Regions from separate parts of the Cellulosimicrobium sp. PMB13 genome, predicted to be linked through region 2. Evidence: riboswitches for the same ligand, from Rfam matches in the RefSeq annotation. Region 2 holds a riboswitch; each other region holds the start of a gene.
What was found. Region 2 has a riboswitch for thiamine pyrophosphate ahead of thiD (bifunctional hydroxymethylpyrimidine kinase/phosphomethylpyrimidine kinase). Riboswitches for the same ligand answer to the same signal wherever they lie in the genome.
Positions count from the first base shown of each region.

Region 1 (4,407 bases), 160 kb from region 2:
GTCCGTCACGAGCAGAGCCGCCGTCGACAGCGCGAGCACCGTCGCGAGCTTCACGGTCGGGTTCCACCGGGCGAGCGGGCTCATGCGTGCACCGCCGGGACGCGGGCGCGGCCGGGCCGCGAGCCGGAGGCGAGGGCGTCGTCGAGCGCCCGGACGAGCGCGCGCAGCCCGACCCCCCGGCCGCGTCCCGTGCGCGCCCACCACTCGAGCAGCGGCGGCCGGGCGAGCCGTCCACCGGCGCACAGCGCGTCGTCGGCGAGCACGGCCGACGTCTCGCGGTCCGCGACGACCTCGCCGTCGACGACGACGGCCACGCGGTCGGCGATCCGCGCGACGAGGGTCAGGTCGTGCGTGACGAGCGCGACGGCGCCCCCGCGGTCGGCGAGGTCCCGCAGGACGCGGCCGGACGCGTCGGCCTGGGCGCGGTCGAGGCCGAAGGTCGGCTCGTCCGCGAGCAGGACCGGGGGATCGAGCACGGTCGCGGTCGCGAGGGACAACCGGCGCTGCTCGCCGCCGGAGAGGCGGAACGGGTTCGCGTCGGCGAGGTGGCCGAGCCCGTACGCCGCGAGCGTCCGCGCGACGCGCTCGTCGAGGTCCGGGACGCCGGCGAGCCGCGGTGACCAGGCGACCTCGTCGCGGACGGTCCGCGCGAGGAGCTGGTGCTCGGGGTCCTGGAAGACCATCGCGACGGGCGTCGGTCCGGCCACGGTGAGCGTGCCGGATCGCGGTTCCAGCCCGGCGAGCCCGCGCAGCAGCGTGGACTTCCCGCTCCCGTTGGGCCCGACGACGGCGAGCACCTCACCGGCGCGCAGGTCGAGGTCGACGTCGTGCACGACCGGCGCCCCGGACCGGGTCACCGTGAACGAGCGGGCACGGAGCGCGACGCGTGCTGGGCCGTCGGCCGACGGGGCGGTGGGCGACGCGGCGGCGAGGTCGACGAGCCAGGTGTCGGTGACGTCGGAGCCGAGGGGGCCGGGTGCGCCGGCCGCCTCGAGCACGACGTCGAGAGGGAGCCAGCAGCCGAGCTCCACGAGCCGCTGCGCGTGCTCGCGCAGCACGACGCGGGTGGGGCCGTGCGCGACGACGCGTCCGGCGTCGTCGAGCACGAGCGTGGCGCCCGGCAGGTCGCCGAGCTCGTCGAGGCGGTGCTCGACCACGACGACGGTGCGGCGCCGCGCCGCGCCGTCGGCGGGGAGGGAGCCGTGGGCCAGCCGCGAGACCACGCCGCCGACCTCGCGGGCGCCCGCGGGGTCGAGGAGCGCGGTGGGCTCGTCCAGGACGAGCACCGCGGGATCGGTGACGAGCGCGGCGGCGAGCGCGACGCGCTGCGCCTCGCCGCCGGACAGCGCGTGGGTCGACCGTGCGCGCAGGTGCGTGGCCCCCACCGCGGCGAGGGCGTGCGCGGATCGCTCGTCGATCGTGGCGGGGTCGGCGGCCCGGTTCTCGAGAGCGAAGCGCAGCTCGTCCTCGACGCGGCCGAGGCACAGCTGGTCGCCGGGGCTCTGCTGCACGAGACCGACGTCCGCGGCCAGGCGCGCCACGGCGACCTCGCGCGGATCGTGGCCCGCGACCTCCACGTCGCCGGTCACGTGGCCGGGCAGCGTGTGCGGGACGACGCCGGTGAGCACGCGCAGCAGCGTCGACTTGCCGCACCCGGACGGTCCGACGACGAGCAGCCCGGTCCCCTCGGCGACGTCCACGCTCACGTCGTCGAGGACGGGGACGCCGTCGTGACCGACGCCGACGGACAGGCTCCGCGTCCGTACGGCCACGGTCCCCGGTGCCGCTGGACGTCGGCCGGTCTCAGCCACGGCGCGACTCGATCGCGAACGCGTCGAGGACGCCGGTGCGCGCGAGCGCGTCGCCGAGCAGGCGCGCCGCGATCCCGCACAGCAGCACGCACGACACGACCTGGATGCCGAGCCGGAGCGTCGCGTAGTCCTGCCCGAGCCACCCGAACCGGACCGCGTTGAACGCGTACGTGACGAGAGCAGCGCTCACGCCGGACGCGACGAAGACCCACCACCCGTAGCGGCGGTAGCGCGTGAGGGCGAAGGGCAGCTCGGCTCCCGCACCCTGCACGAGCCCGACGAGCAGCAGGAGCGGTCCGGCGGGCGAGGCGAGGAACACGACCTCGACGAGCGCGGCGAGCGTCTCGGTGAGGATCCCGACGCCCGGCTTGCGCACGATGTACGTCGCGAGCGGTCCGACGACGATCCAGGCGCCGGCGAGCACGTTCGCGGCGAGGTCGGCGAGCGGTCCCATCGCCAGCTGGAGCGGCGCCCAGAGCTGGACGAAGGCCCAGTACACGAAGCCGAACACGACGCCGAGGACCGCGACGAGCACGGTCTCGTGGAGCGTCAGGCCGCGGCGCCGTCGGGGCGCTCCTGGCCCGGGCGTGACGGGTCGTGCGGTGGGTCGTGCGGTGGGCCGTGTCGTGGGTCGTGCGGTGGGCTCGGTCATGCGGGTCCCTTCGTCGGGCCGCGACGGGTGCACGACGGCGCGTCCCGACCCTCTGCGCGCGCACGTGCCCCGCTGCACGGCCGTGCGGACCCGTGCGGGCGCGTGCGGGCGCAGGGGACGGTGACGTCGGCCCTGCTCCCTTCGCTGGTACGAACCAGATCAGGTTCCACGGGTCTGCCGGTGGGACACGGATGTCCGGCCGGCACTCTCAGCGCTCGTGCGCTCCCCGGGGGCGTTCGGGCCGACCCTAGGGCCTCCTCCTCGCGAGGACAATCCCGTCGTCTCACGGTGCGGGACGCGTCGCCCGGTCCTCGGCGAGCGGTGTGAGAGGGTGCGACCGGCGAGACGCGCGGGGACGGTCGGTACCGACCGGCGCTCGGGCGGGCGCGTCGCGGACGACCCCGGCCGGGCGACCGGACGCCGGGGGTGGTCCAGATCTCCGACGACGAAGGAGCACGATGAGCGAGGACAACGACCCCGGGCTGGTCGCCGAGCTGGACCGCCTCGACCAGGCGGTCAGGGCAGCGCCCGCCGGCGACACGACGGCGCAGATCGCGCTGTGGCGGCAGACGACCCGCTTGACGACGTGGTTCTTCATCGCGCGAGGCTCCGCCGACCGGCCCAGTCCCTACGGCGTCGCGTCGGCGCAGGGGCCGATGATCTGTCTCTACAGCAGCGCCGCTCGCGCGCGCGAGGCCGCTCGTGCCCTGGGCCTGGTCGGCGCGGAGGGTGACGAGGCGCCGCTGATCGGCGTGCCGGTGCCGGCGGCGATCGACTATCTCGCCTCGTTCGGTGCCGTCGGCGTGGTCGGTGTGACGCTGGACCACCCGCGGATCGGTCACCACGTCCCGCTGGCGAACCTCGCCGTGCTCAAGGGGTGGGCGGACGAGGCGACGCGGTGAGCGAGGTCGACGACGCGGTCGAGCGGAGCCTGGACCTCGCCTGGGAGCTCTTCGCGGCCCAGCCGACGCATCCTCGGGTCGCCGAGCTCGCGCTGCAGGTGCTCGCCGCCCAGCCCGAGCGCAGCGGCGTGTCCCTGCTGCTCGGCAGCCACCGTGAGGTCTGTGGCGAGACCGACGCGGCCCGGCGCCTCTACCTCGACGTCGCCGGGCGTCGCGACGCTCAGTTCGTCAACGCGGCCCGCGCGCTGAGGCACCTGGCGTTCGCCGAGGACGACCACCCCGAGGCGCTGCGGTGGGCGAACACGGTGCTGCGAGAGGACCACGAGCAGTGGGACGACTGGATGGAGCTCGGGGCCGCACTGGCGCTCGGCGGCGAGCACGAGTCCGGCTGGTCCCAGCTCGACGACGCGGTCGAGCGGTGCGCGCGGACGGCGCCGGACGAGCTGCCCCGGGCGCTCGGGCAGCGCGCCGTGCACCTGCTGCGGACCTACGCGCCGGTCGACCGGTTCGTCCGCGCGGCCGAGGAGGCGATCCGGGCCGAGGCGGCGAGCCCCTGGGTCGCGCTCATGCTGGGGTGGGCCTACCTCCTGCAGTACCGCTTCGACGACGCCGAGCGGCTCGGGCTGCGCCTCCTCCGGGAGAACCCGACCGAGGACCTGTTCCAGAACCTGGTGGGGACCGCCCGGACGCTGCAGGGAGTCGTCGAGAACGCCGACGCGGAGGGTTACACCCTCGAGGACATCCGTCGCTCCGGGGTGCTCGAGACGGCGTGGCGCGAGCTCCGTGACCAGGAGCTCGGCACCGACCTGCGCTCCGCTCTCGCCGCGCTGGACCAGGTGATGCCCGCGGACCTGCGCGCGACGCTGCGACCCGGCGCGTCGTTCGGCGACGAGGCGGAGACCGAGCACATCGGCGCGATGGCCGCCGAGGCGCTCCTGACCTGGCACGACGGTCAGCGGCCCGGCTCCGGTGCTGTGTGGGGTCAGGCCGAGCCGTTCCGCCTGATGTCGGCGGCGGAGGTCGTCGCCCTGTGCACGGAGAT
Region 1 covers NZ_CP145910.1:3,018,643-3,023,049, forward strand. The annotation lists gene V5D56_RS13575 (energy-coupling factor transporter transmembrane component T family protein) at 1-84, opposite strand, end outside; gene V5D56_RS13580 (ABC transporter ATP-binding protein) at 81-1,811, opposite strand; gene V5D56_RS13585 (ECF transporter S component) at 1,804-2,463, opposite strand; TPP riboswitch at 2,581-2,702, opposite strand; gene V5D56_RS13590 (hypothetical protein) at 2,922-3,365, shown strand; gene V5D56_RS13595 (hypothetical protein) at 3,362-4,407, shown strand, end outside.
Region 1: linked by a shared signal. The riboswitch ahead of V5D56_RS13585 (ECF transporter S component) and the one ahead of thiD (bifunctional hydroxymethylpyrimidine kinase/phosphomethylpyrimidine kinase) in region 2 are both predicted to bind thiamine pyrophosphate.

Region 2 (4,407 bases):
GGCGGTCGCGGGGGTCAACTTCATCGACACGTACAAGCGCTCAGGCGTGTACGCGATGGAGTACCCGCACGTCGTGGGCAGCGAGGGTGCGGGCGAGGTGGTGGCGGTCGGCGAGGGAGTCGAGGACTTCGCCGTGGGCGACCGCGTCGTGTGGACGGAGGCGCCGGGCTCGTATGCGGACCTCGTGGTCGTCGCGGCGCGCGAGGCGCTGCCCGTGCCCGACGCCGTGACGTTCGAGGACGCGACCGCCGTCGCGCTGCAGGGCCTCACGGCGCACTACCTGTGCACGTCGTCGTACCCGGTGCGTCCCGGTGACCGCGTCCTCGTGCACGCGGGCGCCGGCGGGGTCGGGCTGCTCCTCACCCAGATGATCGTGGCTCGCGGTGGGCACGTGATCTCGACGGTCTCGACGCCGGAGAAGGCCGAGCTGTCGCGCGGCGCGGGCGCCGAGCACGTGATCGAGTACACCGCGCTCGGGGACCTGTCGCACGACCTCCCCGAGATCGTGCATGGTCTCACCGGTGGTGAGGGTGTCGCCGCGGTGTACGACTCGGTCGGCAAGGACACGTTCGACGCGTCCCTCGCGTCGCTGCGCCGCCGGGCGACGCTCGTGCTGTTCGGCGGGTCCTCCGGCCAGGTGCCGCCCGTCGACCCGCAGCGGCTCAACGCCGCGGGGTCGGTCTTCCTCACACGACCGAAGCTGGCCGACCACACGGCGACGCGCTCCGAGCTCGTCGAACGGGCGACGGAGGTGCTCGGCGCTGTCGCCGGCGGCACGCTGCGGGTGCGGGTCGGGGCCACCTTCCCGCTCGCCGAGGCCGCCGAGGCGCACCGCGCGCTCGAGGGGCGCGCCACCACGGGCAAGGTGCTGCTCGTGCCCGACGCCGCGGCGTCGGGCACCCCGGAGCAGGAGGCATGAGCTGGGACTGGGTCCCGGCGCGGCCCGGGGAGGAGGACGGGTCCGACGGCGGCCCCTCCCCCGCGCTGCGCCGGGCGGTGACGGTGCTGGCCGTCCTGTTCACCGGGGTGCTCGTCGTGTACTACCTGACGGTCGGCGTCCGGCAGGGCGAGGACCGGTGCGTCGCCGAACGGCCGGAGGGGGTCGCCGCGAGCCAGGTCGACTCACGCTGGCGGTGGTGGCCGCCCGGCACGGAGTGCGTCTACCCGACCGGGACCGAGGTCGCGCGCGCCTGAGACGCGGCGGAGCCGGCAGCCTGCACCTCGACCGGCACGTCGACCGGTGAGGTCGCGTACAGGTGGTCGACCGGTCCGCGTCCCGACCCGACCTGCAGCGCTACCCCTGCGCGCAGCGCCCCGGTGAGCCACTCCTTCGCGTCGCGCGCCGCCTCCGGCCAGCCCGCGCGCTGCGGGCGCAGCGCCGCGAGCGCCGCGGAGAGCGAGCACCCGGTGCCGTGCGTGTGCGGCGTGTCGACGCGTTCGGCGTCGAACGTCGTCACGCGACCCGCGCCGCCGTCCGCAGAGCCGGGCTCCACGAGGGCGTCGGGTGACGTCGCGCCGGTGAGGTGCCCGCCCTTGAGCAGGACCGCCGTCCCGCTCGCCGCGACGAACGCGCGCGCCTGCCCGAGCGCCTCGTCCCACGTCGTCGCGACCGGCGTCCCGGCGAGGACGGCGAGCTCGGGCAGGTTCGGCGTGACGACGTCGGCGCGCGCCGCGAGGTCGCGCACTCCCTGCTCGGCGCCGGCGTCCAGCAGGCGGTGGCCCGAGGTGGCGACCATGACCGGGTCGAGCACGACGTACGGGGCGCGCTCCCCGGCGCCACGGCGGAAGGCACCGAGGTCGTCGAGCCACGACGCGATCTCGCGCGCGTTCGCGGCGTCCGCCACCATCCCGATCTTCACCGCGTCGATCTGGACGTCGTCGGAGACCGCGTCGAGCTGCTCGCGCAGGAACACCGGACCCGGGACGTGCACGGACCGGACGCCGTGCGTGTTCTGCGCGACGAGCGCGGTCGTCACCGCCATGCCGTACGCGCCGTGCGCGCAGAACGCCTTGAGGTCGGCCTGGATGCCCGCACCGCCGGTCGGGTCCGTCCCGGCGACCGAGAGGACGCGCGGACGCGAGGGCCGCGGGGCAGGTGAGGTCGTGGAGGCGAGCGTCATCGCCGGACATCCCTTCGCTAGTACGAGCTAGATCAGGTTCGACGGGTGTGATCTCAGCCCTGTCCCAGGGCACCCCGTGTCGGTCCGCTCATGCTAGCGGTGCGGCACGCCGTCGCGACGCGCCGTCCGTCCTCACTCCTGGTGGATCGCCTCGCCCGCGATCTCGAGCGACACCTTCTTGCCGACGAGGAACCCGCCGGTCTCGAGGATCACGTTCCAGACGAGTCCGTAGTCCTCGCGGTCGAACTCGCCCGTGGCGTGGAAGCCGAAGATGTCGCGTCCGTACGGGTCGCGACGCGCGCCGCCGTAGCGCATCCTCAGGTCGATCGGGTGGGTGACGTCGCGGATCGTCAGCAGGCCGCTCACGACGAAGTGCCCGGCCTCGGCCGGAGCGGTGCGCTCCGTCGCGACGGTGGCGCGCTCCGGCGACCGGTTGCGCAGCCGCGCCCACGCGAGGATGGCGTCGTCCTGGCTCCCCTGCCAGCGGACGCCGGTGCTGCGGAAATCGAGCGTCGGGTAGGTCTCGACGTCGAGGAAGTCGGCGCTGTGCAGGTGCACGTCCCGGTCGGCGTTGTGCGTCGTGAGGCTCGCGGAGTCGATGCTCGCTGACACGGCCGAAGCGAGCGGGTCCTCCCCGACGAGGATCGTCGCGCTCGCCCTCGTGAACTCGCCGCGCACGGGCGAGACCATCATGTGCTGCCCGGCGAACCCGACGCGCTTGTGCGCCTCGTCGAGGACGTACGTGCCCGCGTCGGGGACGGTCATCCCGTTCCACTGCCGCACCGGTCGTGTGCTGGTCATCCGTCGCCCTCCGGAGGTCCTGTCGAGCCGCGACCGCGTCGAATGGCACGGTGTTGGTCGAGTGTCCAGAAGAGCATCCCGGATTGTTAGGTGAACATTCAACTAATCCGTGGGTGACCTTGCGTACAGCCGTCAGCGGGCGGGCAGCTCGCCGGGCATCGGGTCGTCGTCGCCCCAGCGCGTCACGCGCAGCCGGCGACCGTCCGGGCCGGGCACCACACGCTCGTCCCGGGCGGCGTCGTCGAGCGCGGCCTGCAGCGAGGCGGGCGAGTCGTGCGTGACGCGGACGAACGACCCGGAGAACGCGTCGAGCCCGCCCCCGGCGATCGCGACGACCATCTCGACCGTGCGCTCGACCGGGGTCCACTCCGTGCGTCCCTGGTGCATGACCATCGAGCCCGTCATGTCCGTCTGCACGACGCCGGGCGCGACCTCGAACGTGCGCAGCCCCCGGTCGTACCCCGAGCGGTGCAGGTTCGCGCCGAGGCGCAGGAGCGCCGTCTTGCTCGCGTTGTACGCGCTCGCACCGACCATGTCGTGCGAGCCCGCGCCGCTGTTGAGGTCGACGACGCGGCCGCCGCCCCGCGCGATCATGCCCGGGACCACGGTGCGCGCGAGCAGGAACGGCCCGCGGACGTTCGTCTCGAGGATCGCCCACCACTCGTCGGGGTCCGCCTCCCACAGCGGCACCTCGGCGTCGACCCGGCCCGCGTTGTTGACGAGCAGGTCGATCCCGCCGATCTCCGCCTCGGCTGCTGCGACGGCCGCGGCCACCGCCCCGGCGTCGGTGACGTCGGCCGTCACGACGACGGCGCGGCCACCGCCCGCGGCCGTGACCTCGTCCGCCACGTCCTGCAGCCGCGCGGCATCGCGGGCCAGCAGCGCGACGTCGAGCCCCGCGGCGGTCAGACCGACGGCGATCGCCCGGCCGATGCCGCGCGACGCCCCGGTGACCAGCGCCGTGCGCGCGGGCGCGACGGGCTTCCCCGCCACGCCCGCGTCGGCGCGGGTGCCGGTGCTCATGCCCGCAGCTCCGCCCCGACGCGCTCGCGCGCCGCCTCGACCGCACCCGCGCGGACGCGCGCGACGTCGTCGGCCGTGAGCGTCCGGTCGGCGGCCCGCAGCCGGAGCGAGAACGCGAGCGACTTGCGCCCCTCACCCACCTGCTCGCCCGTGAAGACGTCGAACAGCGTGAGGTCCTCGAGGAGCTCGCCCGCGCCGGCGGCGACCGCGGAGCGCAGCGCCTCGGCGGTGACGTCGTCGGCCACGACGAACGCGAGGTCCTCCTTCGCGGCGGGGAACGTCGAGACGGGCGCCGCGACGAGCGGCTCAGCGCTCGACCCGGCGAGCAGCGCGGAGAGGTCGACCTCGAACGCGACCGACCGCGCGGGCAGCCCGAGGTTCTCGAGCGCCTTCGGGTGCAGCTCGCCCGCGTGCCCGACGACCGTCCCGTCGGCGAGCGCGAGGCGAGCGCAGCGGCCCGGGT
Region 2 covers NZ_CP145910.1:2,855,876-2,860,282, reverse strand. The annotation lists gene V5D56_RS12850 (quinone oxidoreductase family protein) at 1-919, shown strand, start outside; gene V5D56_RS12845 (hypothetical protein) at 916-1,194, shown strand; gene thiD (bifunctional hydroxymethylpyrimidine kinase/phosphomethylpyrimidine kinase) at 1,161-2,120, opposite strand; TPP riboswitch at 2,113-2,207, opposite strand; gene V5D56_RS12835 (YceI family protein) at 2,253-2,921, opposite strand; gene V5D56_RS12830 (SDR family oxidoreductase) at 3,054-3,944, opposite strand; gene pheT (phenylalanine--tRNA ligase subunit beta) at 3,941-4,407, opposite strand, start outside.

Region 3 (4,407 bases), 2.0 Mb from region 2:
CCTCGCAGTACCCGGCGGCGATGCGCACGGCAGCCGTGCGGGCGCTGCGCCGCGCTTCCCCGCCCGCCTCGACGACGCCCCGCTCCAGGCGCTTCGCGACGCGCTCGAGGAGGGTGCGGGCGAGCAGCGCGCCGGCCACGAGCAGCACGACGGTGAGCCCGAAGCCCTCGGGGACCGGGTTGGCGGTCTCGATCCCGGCACCCGCGGCGAACGCGTGGTCGAGCGCCGCCGAGTCGACGTAGGCCTGCCAGTCGGAGGACAGCCCGCCGTAGAACTCGTAGATGACGAGGTAGGGCACGAGCACCGACGCGATCGACCCGAGCAGCGCGCGCACCTCGATGCGGTCACGGTCGTCGCGCGGCTCGCGCCGCAGCACGTGCAGCATGACGACGATGCCGACGACCGTCGCGAGCGGCGAGAAGCACAGGACGAGCAGCCCCAGCTCGCCCGACGACGGCGCGACGGCGAGCGCGGCCCGCAGCGCGAGCTCGTGGGCGACCTGCGCGAGCACCGCCACCGCCACGAGGGCAGGCCAGTGCCGCGCGAGCAGGCGGCCTGCGTCCGCGAGGACGCGCAGGCCCGCGCGCAGCACCGACTCGTCGGTCGGTCCGGCGGCGTCGCTCGGGTCTGCGTCGGTCGTCGTCGACGCGGGGGGAGTGGTCATGGGGACGGGATCCGTCACGCGCGCCAGGGTACCGGGGCCTGGGTCACGGCGGGCCGGTCCCGGGGCCGGTTCAGGAGAGGAAGCGCGTCACGACGCGCTTGGCCTCCTTGCCGGCGAACCGGCGGGCGAGGACGCCGACCCCTGCGGCGACGGCGGCGAACGTGACGGCCGAGACGATGCCGACCTCCTCGTCGTCGAGGTCCTTCGGGGCGTCGTGCCCGGTGACCTTCGCCCAGACGACCGTGACGAGCTTCTGCGCCGCCCAGCCGGCCGCGAACGTCAGCGCGACGGTCCCTACCTTGACGGCGAGAGTGGCCTTCTCCTCGGTGTCTGCCACGGGTGCTCCTCCATCGGTCGGCGGCCCGGCGGTGCCCGGGTGTGCTGCGACCACCGTAGTAGGAAGTCCGGCGCCGGCGCGCGTGCGCCGTGAGATGCGAGAAGTTGTCCCGCGGGCGACGCCGGCCAGGACCACTTCTCGCATCTCGTCGGGTGGTCCTGCGCACCACGACCCAGGGCGCGTGCACGGCGCTTCCAGGGCCGCTCCCGTCCCGTCCGTGGTGTGGTCGATCCGCCGACCTATGCATCACGCAACAATAGGTAGAGATTCACACTAGCAAGCCCTACGCTTCCCGTATGGCGTCGACGGACACGGTCGAGAACGTGCAGCGGGCGGTGCTCCCGACCGCGGTGCTGTCCGCTCTCCAGGTGTCCCCGAACCACGGGTATGCGCTGGTGGCCCAGCTCCGTTCCGCAGGGTTCACCGGGGTGCAGGGCGGGACGCTCTACCCCCTCCTGCGGGAGCTCGAGCACCACGGGCTGCTGACGTCCCGCTGGGACGTCGACGGCTCGGGCCCGGCACGCAAGGTGGTCGAGCTGACGGAACGCGGCGCCCAGCGGCTGCGCGACGACCACGAGGCGATCCGTACGGTGCTGGCGCAGCTCGACGCGCTGGCGGACAGGGGGGAGAGGGCATGACGTACCAACGGGACCTGGCGTTCGCGCTGCGCCTTCGAGGCGTTGCGGAGAAGGACGTCGCCGACATCGTCGCGGAGGTGGACGCCCACGCGCAGGAGGGCATCGTGCTCGAGGAGTTCTTCGGGGCGCCCGACGAGTACGCCGCACGATTCCCCGAGGGACCCAAGCGGCTGCGCGACGCGGCGTGGTGGACCAAGGTCAGCGCCGTCGTCGCCGTCGTGTGGATCGTCGCCGTCACGGTGGTGGCTGCGCTCGGCGTCGACCTGCCGGTCCGGTTCGGCGTCATCGCCCTGTGGCCGGCGCTCGGCCTGATGGTGCTGGGCATGGTCGTCGACATCGTCTGGGCCCACCGCCGCCCGGTGTAGGCTCCACGGGAACGACAGGGGAGCTCCTGAGGAGCTGAGAGTGCGGACCACCGCAGACCCTCGAACCTGATCCGGTTAGCACCGGTGGAGGAAGTCGGGATCTCGATCACCCGTCCGCGTCGGCACGGCCGTCGCGTGCGGATGGACCCCTCCTGAACGTCCTGGGAGGACACATGCAGCACACCACCCGCCGTCGGGCGCCACGGTCCGGCCGGCACGTCACGACGGCGTCCCTCGCCGTGGTCACGCTCCTCGCGGCCGCCGCGTGCAGCGGGGGCGACGACGCGGCCGGGGGCGACGACGCGTCGTCGGGCACCGTGACCCTCGTGACGCACGACTCCTTCGCCGTGAGCGACGACGTGCTCGCCGCGTTCGAGGAGGAGAGCGGGCTCACCGTCGAGCAGGTCGCGCCCGGCGACGGCGGCGCGCTCGTCAACCAGCTCGTGCTCACGAAGGGATCGCCGCTCGGCGACGTCGTCTTCGGGATCGACAACTCCTTCGCGACGCGGGCGATCGACGAGGGCGTGCTCGACCCGTACACGCCCGCCGACCTGCCGGCGTCGGCCGAGCAGTACGCCGTGGGCGACGGCGAGCTCACGCCGGTCGACCTCGGCGACGTGTGCGTCAACGTCGACCACACCTGGTTCACCGAGCAGGGCGTCCCCGAGCCCGTGACGCTCGATGACCTCACGGAGCCCGAGTACCGCGACCTGCTCGTCGTGACCAACCCCGCGACGTCGTCGCCCGGCCTGGCCTTCCTCCTCGCGACCGTCGGTGCGTTCGGCGAGGACGGGTGGGAGCAGTACTGGGCCGACCTGCGTGCCAACGGCGTCAAGGTCGTCGACGGCTGGTCCGACGCGTACTCCGTCGACTTCTCCGGCGGCGAGGGCGCGGGCGACCGGCCGCTGGTCCTGTCGTACTCCACCTCGCCCGCGTTCACGGTCTCGGAGGACGGGACGTCGTCCACGACGGGCGCGCTGCTCGAGACGTGCTTCCGCCAGGTCGAGTACGCGGGCGTCCTCGCCGGGGCCGAGAACCCCGAGGGCGCGCAGCAGCTCGTCGACTTCCTCGTGAGCGAGACGTTCCAGGCCGACGTCCCGGGCCAGATGTACATGTACCCCGTCGACGACACCGTCGCGCTGCCCGCCGAGTGGGAGCAGTTCGCGCCGCTCTCCGACGATCCGTTCGAGGTGGCACCCGAGGACATCGACGCGCACCGCGACGAGTGGATCAAGGCGTGGACGGCGACGGTCGTCGACTGACCACCGCCCGGCCGCCTGCCGAACACGGGGTTGTCCACCGGTCTCGCCGGAATCCGGTGGGCAACCCCGTGCTCGGGGGTGGATGGTCCCGTGCTCGGCGCGGGGTGCTGTGGGGGGTCGCGGCGGCGGTGCCGCTCGCGTTCCTCGGCGTGTTCTTCGTGTGGCCGGTGGTGTCGCTCGTGGCGCGCGGGTTCGTGGGGTCCGACGGCGGCCTCGACCTCTCGGGGTTCGCGGAGGTGTTTTCCGCTCCCCGGACGTGGCGGATCGTCGGGCTGACGCTGTGGCAGGCCGTGCTCGGCACGACGTTCTCCCTGCTGCTCGGGGTTCCCGGCGCGTACGTGCTGTACCGGTGCCGGTTCCGCGGGCGTCGCGTCCTGCGCGCGCTCGTCACCGTGCCGTTCGTGCTCCCCACGGTCGTCGTGGGCGTCGCGTTCCGCACGCTGCTCGTCGACGGCGGGCCGCTCGGGTTCCTGCGGCTCGACGGGACGTTCGCCGCGATCGTCGTGGCGCTCGTGTTCTTCAACTACTCGGTCGTCGTGCGCACGGTCGGCGGGCTGTGGGAGCACCTCGACCCGCGTGCCGAGCAGGCCGCGCGCGCGCTCGGCGCGACGCCGTGGCGCGCGTTCCGGACCGTCACCCTGCCCGCCCTGGCCCCGGCGATCGCGAGCGCCGCGTCCATCGTGTTCCTCTTCTGCGCGACGGCTTTCGGCGTCGTCCTCGTGCTCGGCGGCATCCGCTACGGCACGATCGAGACGGAGATCTGGATCCAGACGACCCAGTTCCTCGACCTGCGCACCGCCGCGGTCCTGTCGGTCGTGCAGCTCGCTGTGGTCGTCGCGGCGCTCGCGGTCGCGAACCGCACGCGCGCCCGGCGCGAGCGGGCGCTGACGCTCACCGCCGCGTCGAGCGCCGCGCACCCGCTGCGCCTGTGGCAGCGCGGACCGGCTGGCGGGCCGGTTGGCGGACCGGCCGGTGGATCGACGGGTGGCTCGGCAGGCGGCCTTGCGCGCGGCCCGGTGCGCGGACGCCCCGGCGGCGACCTCCTGCCCGCCGCGCTGACCGCCGTCGTGGTCGTGGTGCTCGTCGGGCTGCCGCTCGCGACGCTCGTCGTGCGGTCGCTGCGCGTGCCGGGCGGCGGGTG
Region 3 covers NZ_CP145910.1:282,974-287,380, reverse strand. The annotation lists gene V5D56_RS01505 (hypothetical protein) at 1-682, opposite strand, end outside; gene V5D56_RS01500 (DUF4235 domain-containing protein) at 735-1,001, opposite strand; gene V5D56_RS01495 (PadR family transcriptional regulator) at 1,298-1,639, shown strand; gene V5D56_RS01490 (hypothetical protein) at 1,636-2,004, shown strand; TPP riboswitch at 2,011-2,114, shown strand; gene V5D56_RS01485 (thiamine ABC transporter substrate-binding protein) at 2,178-3,266, shown strand; gene V5D56_RS01480 (ABC transporter permease) at 3,371-4,407, shown strand, end outside.
Region 3: linked by a shared signal. The riboswitch ahead of V5D56_RS01485 (thiamine ABC transporter substrate-binding protein) and the one ahead of thiD (bifunctional hydroxymethylpyrimidine kinase/phosphomethylpyrimidine kinase) in region 2 are both predicted to bind thiamine pyrophosphate.